2 regions of the Bacillus sp. EA-CB0995 genome follow, and region 1 is predicted to be linked to the other one. Evidence: a T-box and tRNA genes for the amino acid it is inferred to sense, from the RefSeq annotation. Region 1 holds a T-box; the other holds one or more tRNA genes.
What was found. The T-box of region 1 lies ahead of argS (arginine--tRNA ligase). A T-box ahead of a tRNA ligase gene usually reads a tRNA of that ligase, here a tRNA-Arg.

Region 1 (3,705 bases):
GATAGTGGTTGTCTCAAAATGATTGAAAACTCGTTTTGAGTACAGCCTCTTTTATTTTATAAAAGTAATCTAGGTTTACTAATTAGCTGAAATGTTATAAATAAAAAAGAAAAAGAAATTGATAAACACTCAATTCCCTTCTCTTTCACATCCTCTACATCTCCTCAGGCGCTTCCATCCCAAGCAAACGTAAACCTTCTTTTAATACAATTTCCACCGCATATACGAGCGCAATTCTACTTTCTTTCTCTGCATTTTCTTCTAAAATACGAACGTTACCATAATATTTATTAAACGCCTGCGCCACGTCTAGTAAATATTTTGCAATATGAGATGGCTCGTATTTTACAAAAGCTGTTTCAATTACTTGCGGAAAGCGATTTAACAGTTTTATCACTGTCCAACTTATATCATCTGTTAACTGTAATTCTTGTTTCTCAATATCTATATCGCTTTTTTCAATAGCGAACAAGTACGGGCATGTGTGTATTGTACGTATGGTCCTGTTTCTCCTTCAAATTTCAACATATTTTCAAGTGAAAATTCAATGTTATGCATGCGTTCGTTTTTCAAATCGTGGAAAATAATTGCGCCAACACCGACTTGCCTTGCTACTTCATCTTTCTTTTTTAAATTCGGATTTTTCTCTTCAATATTTTGTTTCGCTAGCATAATTGCTTCTTCTAGCACTTCTTCTAATAAAACAACTCTTCCTTTACGAGTAGACATTTTCTTACCATCTTTTAAAATAAGTCCGAACGGAACGTGAGCCATACCTTCTACCCACTCAAATCCTAGTTTCTTTAATACAGTGAAGAATTGTGAAAAATGCAAGCTTTGTTCTTCCCCAACGACATATAATGCTTTATCAAATTCATACGTATTTTGGCGATATAATGCAGCTGTTAAATCACGCGTTGCATAAAGAGTGGCACCATCTGACTTTTTAATTAAACATGGCGGCATTCCTTCTACCTCTAAATTTACAACTTGCGCCCCGTCAGATTCTTCTAATAGGTGATGTTCTTCTAGAAGCGAAACAAGATCATCCATTTTATCATTATAGAAAGCCTCGCCTTGGAAATTTGAGAATTCTACGCCAAGCAGTTCGTAAATACGAGAAAACTCTTTTAAAGATTCGTGACGGAACCAGTTCCATAAATATACTGCTTCTTCATCACCATCTTCTAATTTTTTAAACCAAGCACGCCCTTCCTCTTCTAACTCGGGGTATTCTATTACTTCTTCATGAAAACGTACATATAACTTAAATAGCTCACGAATTGGATCTTCTCTTACAAGCTCTTCATTCCCCCATTTTTTATAAACAGTGATTAGTTTCCCAAACTGCGTTCCCCAGTCACCAACGTAGTTAATACCAACAACTTCGTAACCACATTTTTCACATATATGTTTTAATGCATTTCCGATCATAGTAGAACGTAAATGTCCCATCGAAAATGGTTTAGCGATATTAGGAGAAGAATAATCAATCACAACTGTTTTTTCTTGACCAAAGTACAACTGTCCGTATTCTTCCTTTTTATCTATAATTTTACACAACACTTCATTACTTACAGTTTGACGATCGAAGAACACATTGACATACGGCCCAACCGCTTCGACTTTTGTAAAAAATAGGTGAGATAATTTATCCGCTAGTTCCTGTGCAATAACTGCCGGTGCTTTTTTATATTGTTTCGCTAATGTGAAACAAGGAAAAGCGGCATCTCCAAATTCATCTTGCTTTGGCGTTTCCATTAGATCAGCAATTTGTTGTAATGATAAACTTGGCTCTAATACATCGAATACATGTTTCGCAAACTTCATTTTATATTCCATCATTCTTCCTCCTTTTTTAATCATAAAAAAACTCGCCTCTTTTTTAAAAAAAGAGACGAGTTTACACCCGTGGTACCACCCTTGTTGTTCATAACGAACCACTTTCCCGTTTATAACGAGGTTGGGGATCCCCGGCTTACTCTACTATACCGTTCAAGCAGCATCTCCGAAGTGCGCTTCATTATTTTCTCTGCGCTAGGCTTTCACCATCCCTAGCTCGCTATCGCTTCTGAAAATAATTACTCTCTTCATCCAAGATTTTCTATACAATTTATTATAGTCCATTATACATATTATCTGACAATTAGCAAGTTTCAATTACACCAAAATGAAATTTAGAGCTTTTTCGTTTATATACAAAAAAGTTATGTTTTTTAAAACGCGTACTACGAAAATGGTCTTTTAAAACAACACGTTTTCTTGCTACACGCTTAGCCTCTTCAATTGTTTCATCCGTAATATCATTGTACAGCGCAAAATGTTTTAAACCGCGTATACCGTCTGATTCTAATACTGTTTCTTCAAACATTGGGTCTAAATACACAACATCATAACAATTCTCTGCACATTGTTGTAAAAAAGCTAAATGCTCCGTATGCTTCACTGTAATTCGTTGCATTGCTTCATTTATTTCTGTCACGCCGGCATTCCATTGCTTAAGACCTTTCTCAATCAAATATGCCATATAGCGGTTGCCTTCTAACCCAGTGACTTGTCCTGCTTCTCCTACGGCATAACTTGCAACGATGCTATCAGATGCCATACCTAGTGTGCAATCCAATACTTCCATCCCTTCTTCTAGCTGCGCGGCTTGCAGAAATGGATCATGTTCACCGCGCATTAATCGCTTCACGCGAAACATCGCTGAATTTGGATGAAAAAAGAACGATTCTTCCGTTCCTTGCGGAAAAATCGCTAAACGATTTTTCCCAGTAACAAGTACATCTTGTTTATATTGATCATGTAATTCATAAATAGGACGGTCATTTCTCGCAAAAAAAGAACATTGTAAATCTGCTGCTATTTTTTCAGCATATGCGGTCATTTCTTTATTTGTTCGCCCTGCTGTCGTTACAATCATTCTGCCACCTCATTACAAAGAAAAAGGGAGAAAATCTCTCCCTTTTTAGCAATGCTTTTCAAAAGCTTGTTCTAAGTTATTAATAATTTCATCCATTGTTGCACCTTCAATTTCATGACGGTGAATAAAGTGAACTACTTCTTTACCTTTTAATAGTGCCATAGATGGTGAAGATGGCGGGATATCATCAAAGTAAGAACGCATCATCGCTGTCGCTTCTTTATCTTGACCTGCAAATACAGTTACAAGATTGTCAGGTTGCTTCTCAGAACGTACAACCGCTTGACCAGCTGATGGACGCGCTAAGCCTGCCGCACAACCACAAACAGAGTTAACAACAACTAATGTTGTCCCCTCTGCATTTTCCATATATTCTTGCACATTTTCTGCTGTTGTTAATTCTTTAAATCCCGAGCGTACTAATTCTTGGCGCATTGGAATTACCATTTGACGCATGTATTCTTCGTATGCATTTGTCATGTTACTAATCTCTCCTTCAACTTTCATTCCAGATTTATCATATCACGCTCTAATAATAGACGCAAAAGAAACATAATGACTTTTTTATTTTTTCCTCGGAAGTTCGCAAACCCCATTTTTACAATGTCCAACGGGGACAATTTCCCTTTTTGTCGCAATATAATCATATAAAAAATGACCAAAACCGAAAAGAATCGATAATTTAATAAAAGGTACGATTGCCCAGTATGCAGGAATTGCTTTCGCTAAAACATCTACACTTTTAATGCCTTTATACCAACGACTATCTTTATAAATATACA
Region 2 (3,705 bases), 1.1 Mb from region 1:
TTGTCATAAATACCCTCCTTTACACACTTTAGCCTTTCCAATTCTCCTCATTTAAATTCGCGCTTCCTAGAAAGATAAATACAATAAGATACGCTCATTTCTATAAAAACAAAGGAAATTGCTCTTTGCCAACCTCGGAGAATTTTCTAAACAGCACCGGCTAAGGTCACAATTAGACTTTTAGTCACTAGCCATAGAACAAACTAAATGGGGTATTCTTAAATATGACGATCCATCTAAGATCATTAGGATTGAGGAGAGAAAATAATAATTTTATTCATCAGTTTAGCTAAAATAGTCAATTGATGAAATATAATGCACTATATTCTTTCCTAATTATATAAAATAATACAAAATCCTTCATTATTTACAATAAAAAATGAAATATTTCATAACATATTAAAAATAAACTTACTATCAAAATGAGCTATGGGTATTTATATCATCCAGCTACCTTCTTTGACTCCTTTGAGCCTTAAGGTAAATCCGGGAGTAGTAGGATAAACATATTTATATATTTATAAGGAGATTATTAATCAAAGATGTAGAAGGCATAATATATAATATCATTTTCTTCAAATAAAAAAGAGTCAGCATGGTGCTGACTCTTTTTGAAGTGACCCGTACGGGATTCGAACCCGTGTTACCGCCGTGAAAGGGCGGTGTCTTAACCACTTGACCAACGGGCCATGGCTCCGCAGGTAGGACTCGAACCTACGACCGATCGGTTAACAGCCGATAGCTCTACCACTGAGCTACTGCGGAATATGGTGGGCCTAAATGGACTCGAACCATCGACCTCACGCTTATCAGGCGTGCGCTCTAACCAGCTGAGCTATAGGCCCATATTTCTTACAGGGGCAGTAGGAATCGAACCCACACCGGAGGTTTTGGAGACCTCTGTTCTACCTTTAAACTATGCCCCTAAGTGGTGCCGGCTAGAGGACTTGAACCCCCAACCTACTGATTACAAGTCAGTTGCTCTACCAATTGAGCTAAGCCGGCTAGTTTACAAAAAAAAATGGTGGCTCGGGACGGAATCGAACCGCCGACACGAGGATTTTCAGTCCTCTGCTCTACCGACTGAGCTACCGAGCCTTTATGTAAATGGCGGTCCCGACCGGGGTCGAACCGGCGATCTCCTGCGTGACAGGCAGGCATGTTAACCACTACACCACGGGACCATTGGTTGCGGGGACAGGATTTGAACCTGCGACCTTCGGGTTATGAGCCCGACGAGCTACCAGACTGCTCCACCCCGCGATGATATAATATTCTTTTAAATAAAAAATGGAGGAGGTAGAGGGATTCGAACCCCCGCGCGACTCTCGCCGCCTGTCGGTTTTCAAGACCGATCCCTTCAGCCGAACTTGGGTATACCTCCGTATATATGAAGCTTTAATGGTGGAGCCTAGCGGGATCGAACCGCTGACCTCCTGCGTGCAAGGCAGGCGCTCTCCCAGCTGAGCTAAGGCCCCATTTTTTAAAACTATCGGGAAGACAGGATTCGAACCTGCGACCCCCTGGTCCCAAACCAGGTGCTCTACCAAGCTGAGCCACTTCCCGTTAATAAAGCGCGCCCGAGAGGACTCGAACCCCTAACCTTTTGATCCGTAGTCAAACGCTCTATCCAATTGAGCTACGGGCGCATATGGTGCCGAGGGCGGGGGTCGAACCCGCACGGTGGTCACCCACCGCAGGATTTTAAGTCCTGTGCGTCTGCCTGTTCCGCCACCCCGGCGTCATATTGAAAATTGGAGCGGAAGACGGGATTCGAACCCGCGACCCCAACCTTGGCAAGGTTGTATTCTACCACTGAACTACTTCCGCAAAACATATATGACTGATTGCTTATTTAATTAAAAGTGCGGGTGAAGGGAGTCGAACCCCCACGCCAAAGGCGCCAGATCCTAAGTCTGGTGCGTCTGCCAATTCCGCCACACCCGCATATTACATTTTAAAAATGGTGAGCCATGAAGGACTCGAACCTTCGACCCTCTGATTAAAAGTCAGATGCTCTACCAACTGAGCTAATGGCTCTTGAATGGCTGGGCTAGCTGGATTCGAACCAGCGCATGACGGAGTCAAAGTCCGTTGCCTTACCGCTTGGCTATAGCCCATCAAGATGGTGGAGGGGGGCAGATTCGAACTGCCGAACCCGAAGGAGCGGATTTACAGTCCGCCGCGTTTAGCCACTTCGCTACCCCTCCGACATTTAAATATATATGGTGGAGGATGACGGGATCGAACCGCCGACCCCCTGCTTGTAAGGCAGGTGCTCTCCCAGCTGAGCTAATCCTCCATTTGCCTGGCAACGTCCTACTCTCACAGGGACAAAGTCCCAACTACCATCGGCGCTAGAGAGCTTAACTTCCGTGTTCGGTATGGGAACGGGTGTGACCTCTCTGCCATCATTACCAGACTGTATTCAATTGAGACAATCATTATTATACTCGATTCACTGAAAAAGTCAACAAGTTTTTTTATATTCTCTCAAAACTAGATAACATCAATGTAGTATACATATTATATGGTTAAGTCCTCGATCTATTAGTATTCGTCAGCTCCACATGTCACCATGCTTCCACCTCGAACCTATCAACCTGATCATCTTTCAGGGATCTTACTAGCTTAACGCTATGGGAAATCTCATCTTGAGGGGGGCTTCATGCTTAGATGCTTTCAGCACTTATCCCTTCCGCACATAGCTACCCAGCTATGCCCTTGGCAGAACAACTGGTACACCAGCGGTGCGTCCATCCCGGTCCTCTCGTACTAAGGACAGCTCCTCTCAAATTTCCTACGCCCACGACGGATAGGGACCGAACTGTCTCACGACGTTCTGAACCCAGCTCGCGTACCGCTTTAATGGGCGAACAGCCCAACCCTTGGGACCGACTACAGCCCCAGGATGCGATGAGCCGACATCGAGGTGCCAAACCTCCCCGTCGATGTGGACTCTTGGGGGAGATAAGCCTGTTATCCCCGGGGTAGCTTTTATCCGTTGAGCGATGGCCCTTCCATGCGGAACCACCGGATCACTAAGCCCGACTTTCGTCCCTGCTCGACTTGTAGGTCTCGCAGTCAAGCTCCCTTATGCCTTTGCACTCTACGAATGATTTCCAACCATTCTGAGGGAACCTTTGGGCGCCTCCGTTACTTTTTAGGAGGCGACCGCCCCAGTCAAACTGCCCACCTGACACTGTCTCCCGGGTCGATAAGACCCGTAGGTTAGAATTTCAATACAGCCAGGGCGGTATCCCACCAGCGCCTCCACCGAAGCTAGCGCTCCGGCTTCAAAGGCTCCCGCCTATCCTGTACAAGCTGTACCAAAATTCAATATCAGGCTACAGTAAAGCTCCACGGGGTCTTTCCGTCCTGTCGCGGGTAACCTGCATCTTCACAGGTACTATAATTTCACCGAGTCTCTGGTTGAGACAGTGCCCAAATCGTTACACCTTTCGTGCGGGTCGGAACTTACCCGACAAGGAATTTCGCTACCTTAGGACCGTTATAGTTACGGCCGCCGTTTACTGGGGCTTCAGTTCAGAGCTTCGCTTGCGCTAACCCCTCTCCTTAACCTTCCAGCACCGGGCAGGTGTCAGCCCCTATACTTCGCCTTACGGCTTCGCAGAGACCTGTGTTTTTGCTAAACAGTCGCTTGGGCCTATTCACTGCGGCTTTCCGTTAAGAAAGCACCCCTTC

Region 2: it has a tRNA-Arg gene. The T-box ahead of argS (arginine--tRNA ligase) is inferred to sense a tRNA for this amino acid. The anticodon was not compared.

What each region holds. Positions count from the first base shown of each region.
Region 1 covers NZ_CP169269.1:2,924,034-2,927,738, forward strand. The annotation lists partial or broken gene argS (arginine--tRNA ligase) at 155-1,842, opposite strand; T-box leader at 1,891-2,106, opposite strand; gene ACEWFJ_RS15140 (class I SAM-dependent methyltransferase) at 2,147-2,923, opposite strand; gene ACEWFJ_RS15145 (BrxA/BrxB family bacilliredoxin) at 2,969-3,403, opposite strand; gene ACEWFJ_RS15150 (thiol-disulfide oxidoreductase DCC family protein) at 3,488-3,705, opposite strand, start outside.
Region 2 covers NZ_CP169269.1:4,056,021-4,059,725, forward strand. The annotation lists gene ACEWFJ_RS20830 (CBS domain-containing protein) at 1-7, opposite strand, end outside; tRNA gene ACEWFJ_RS20835 (tRNA-Glu) at 618-689, opposite strand; tRNA gene ACEWFJ_RS20840 (tRNA-Asn) at 691-765, opposite strand; tRNA gene ACEWFJ_RS20845 (tRNA-Ile) at 769-845, opposite strand; tRNA gene ACEWFJ_RS20850 (tRNA-Trp) at 856-926, opposite strand; tRNA gene ACEWFJ_RS20855 (tRNA-Thr) at 930-1,005, opposite strand; tRNA gene ACEWFJ_RS20860 (tRNA-Phe) at 1,023-1,098, opposite strand; tRNA gene ACEWFJ_RS20865 (tRNA-Asp) at 1,109-1,184, opposite strand; tRNA gene ACEWFJ_RS20870 (tRNA-Met) at 1,187-1,263, opposite strand; tRNA gene ACEWFJ_RS20875 (tRNA-Ser) at 1,292-1,384, opposite strand; tRNA gene ACEWFJ_RS20880 (tRNA-Ala) at 1,403-1,478, opposite strand; tRNA gene ACEWFJ_RS20885 (tRNA-Pro) at 1,493-1,566, opposite strand; tRNA gene ACEWFJ_RS20890 (tRNA-Arg) at 1,576-1,649, opposite strand; tRNA gene ACEWFJ_RS20895 (tRNA-Leu) at 1,653-1,741, opposite strand; tRNA gene ACEWFJ_RS20900 (tRNA-Gly) at 1,756-1,830, opposite strand; tRNA gene ACEWFJ_RS20905 (tRNA-Leu) at 1,867-1,947, opposite strand; tRNA gene ACEWFJ_RS20910 (tRNA-Lys) at 1,965-2,040, opposite strand; tRNA gene ACEWFJ_RS20915 (tRNA-Gln) at 2,046-2,120, opposite strand; tRNA gene ACEWFJ_RS20920 (tRNA-Tyr) at 2,127-2,210, opposite strand; tRNA gene ACEWFJ_RS20925 (tRNA-Val) at 2,227-2,302, opposite strand; rRNA gene rrf (5S ribosomal RNA) at 2,307-2,422, opposite strand; rRNA gene ACEWFJ_RS20935 (23S ribosomal RNA) at 2,531-3,705, opposite strand, start outside.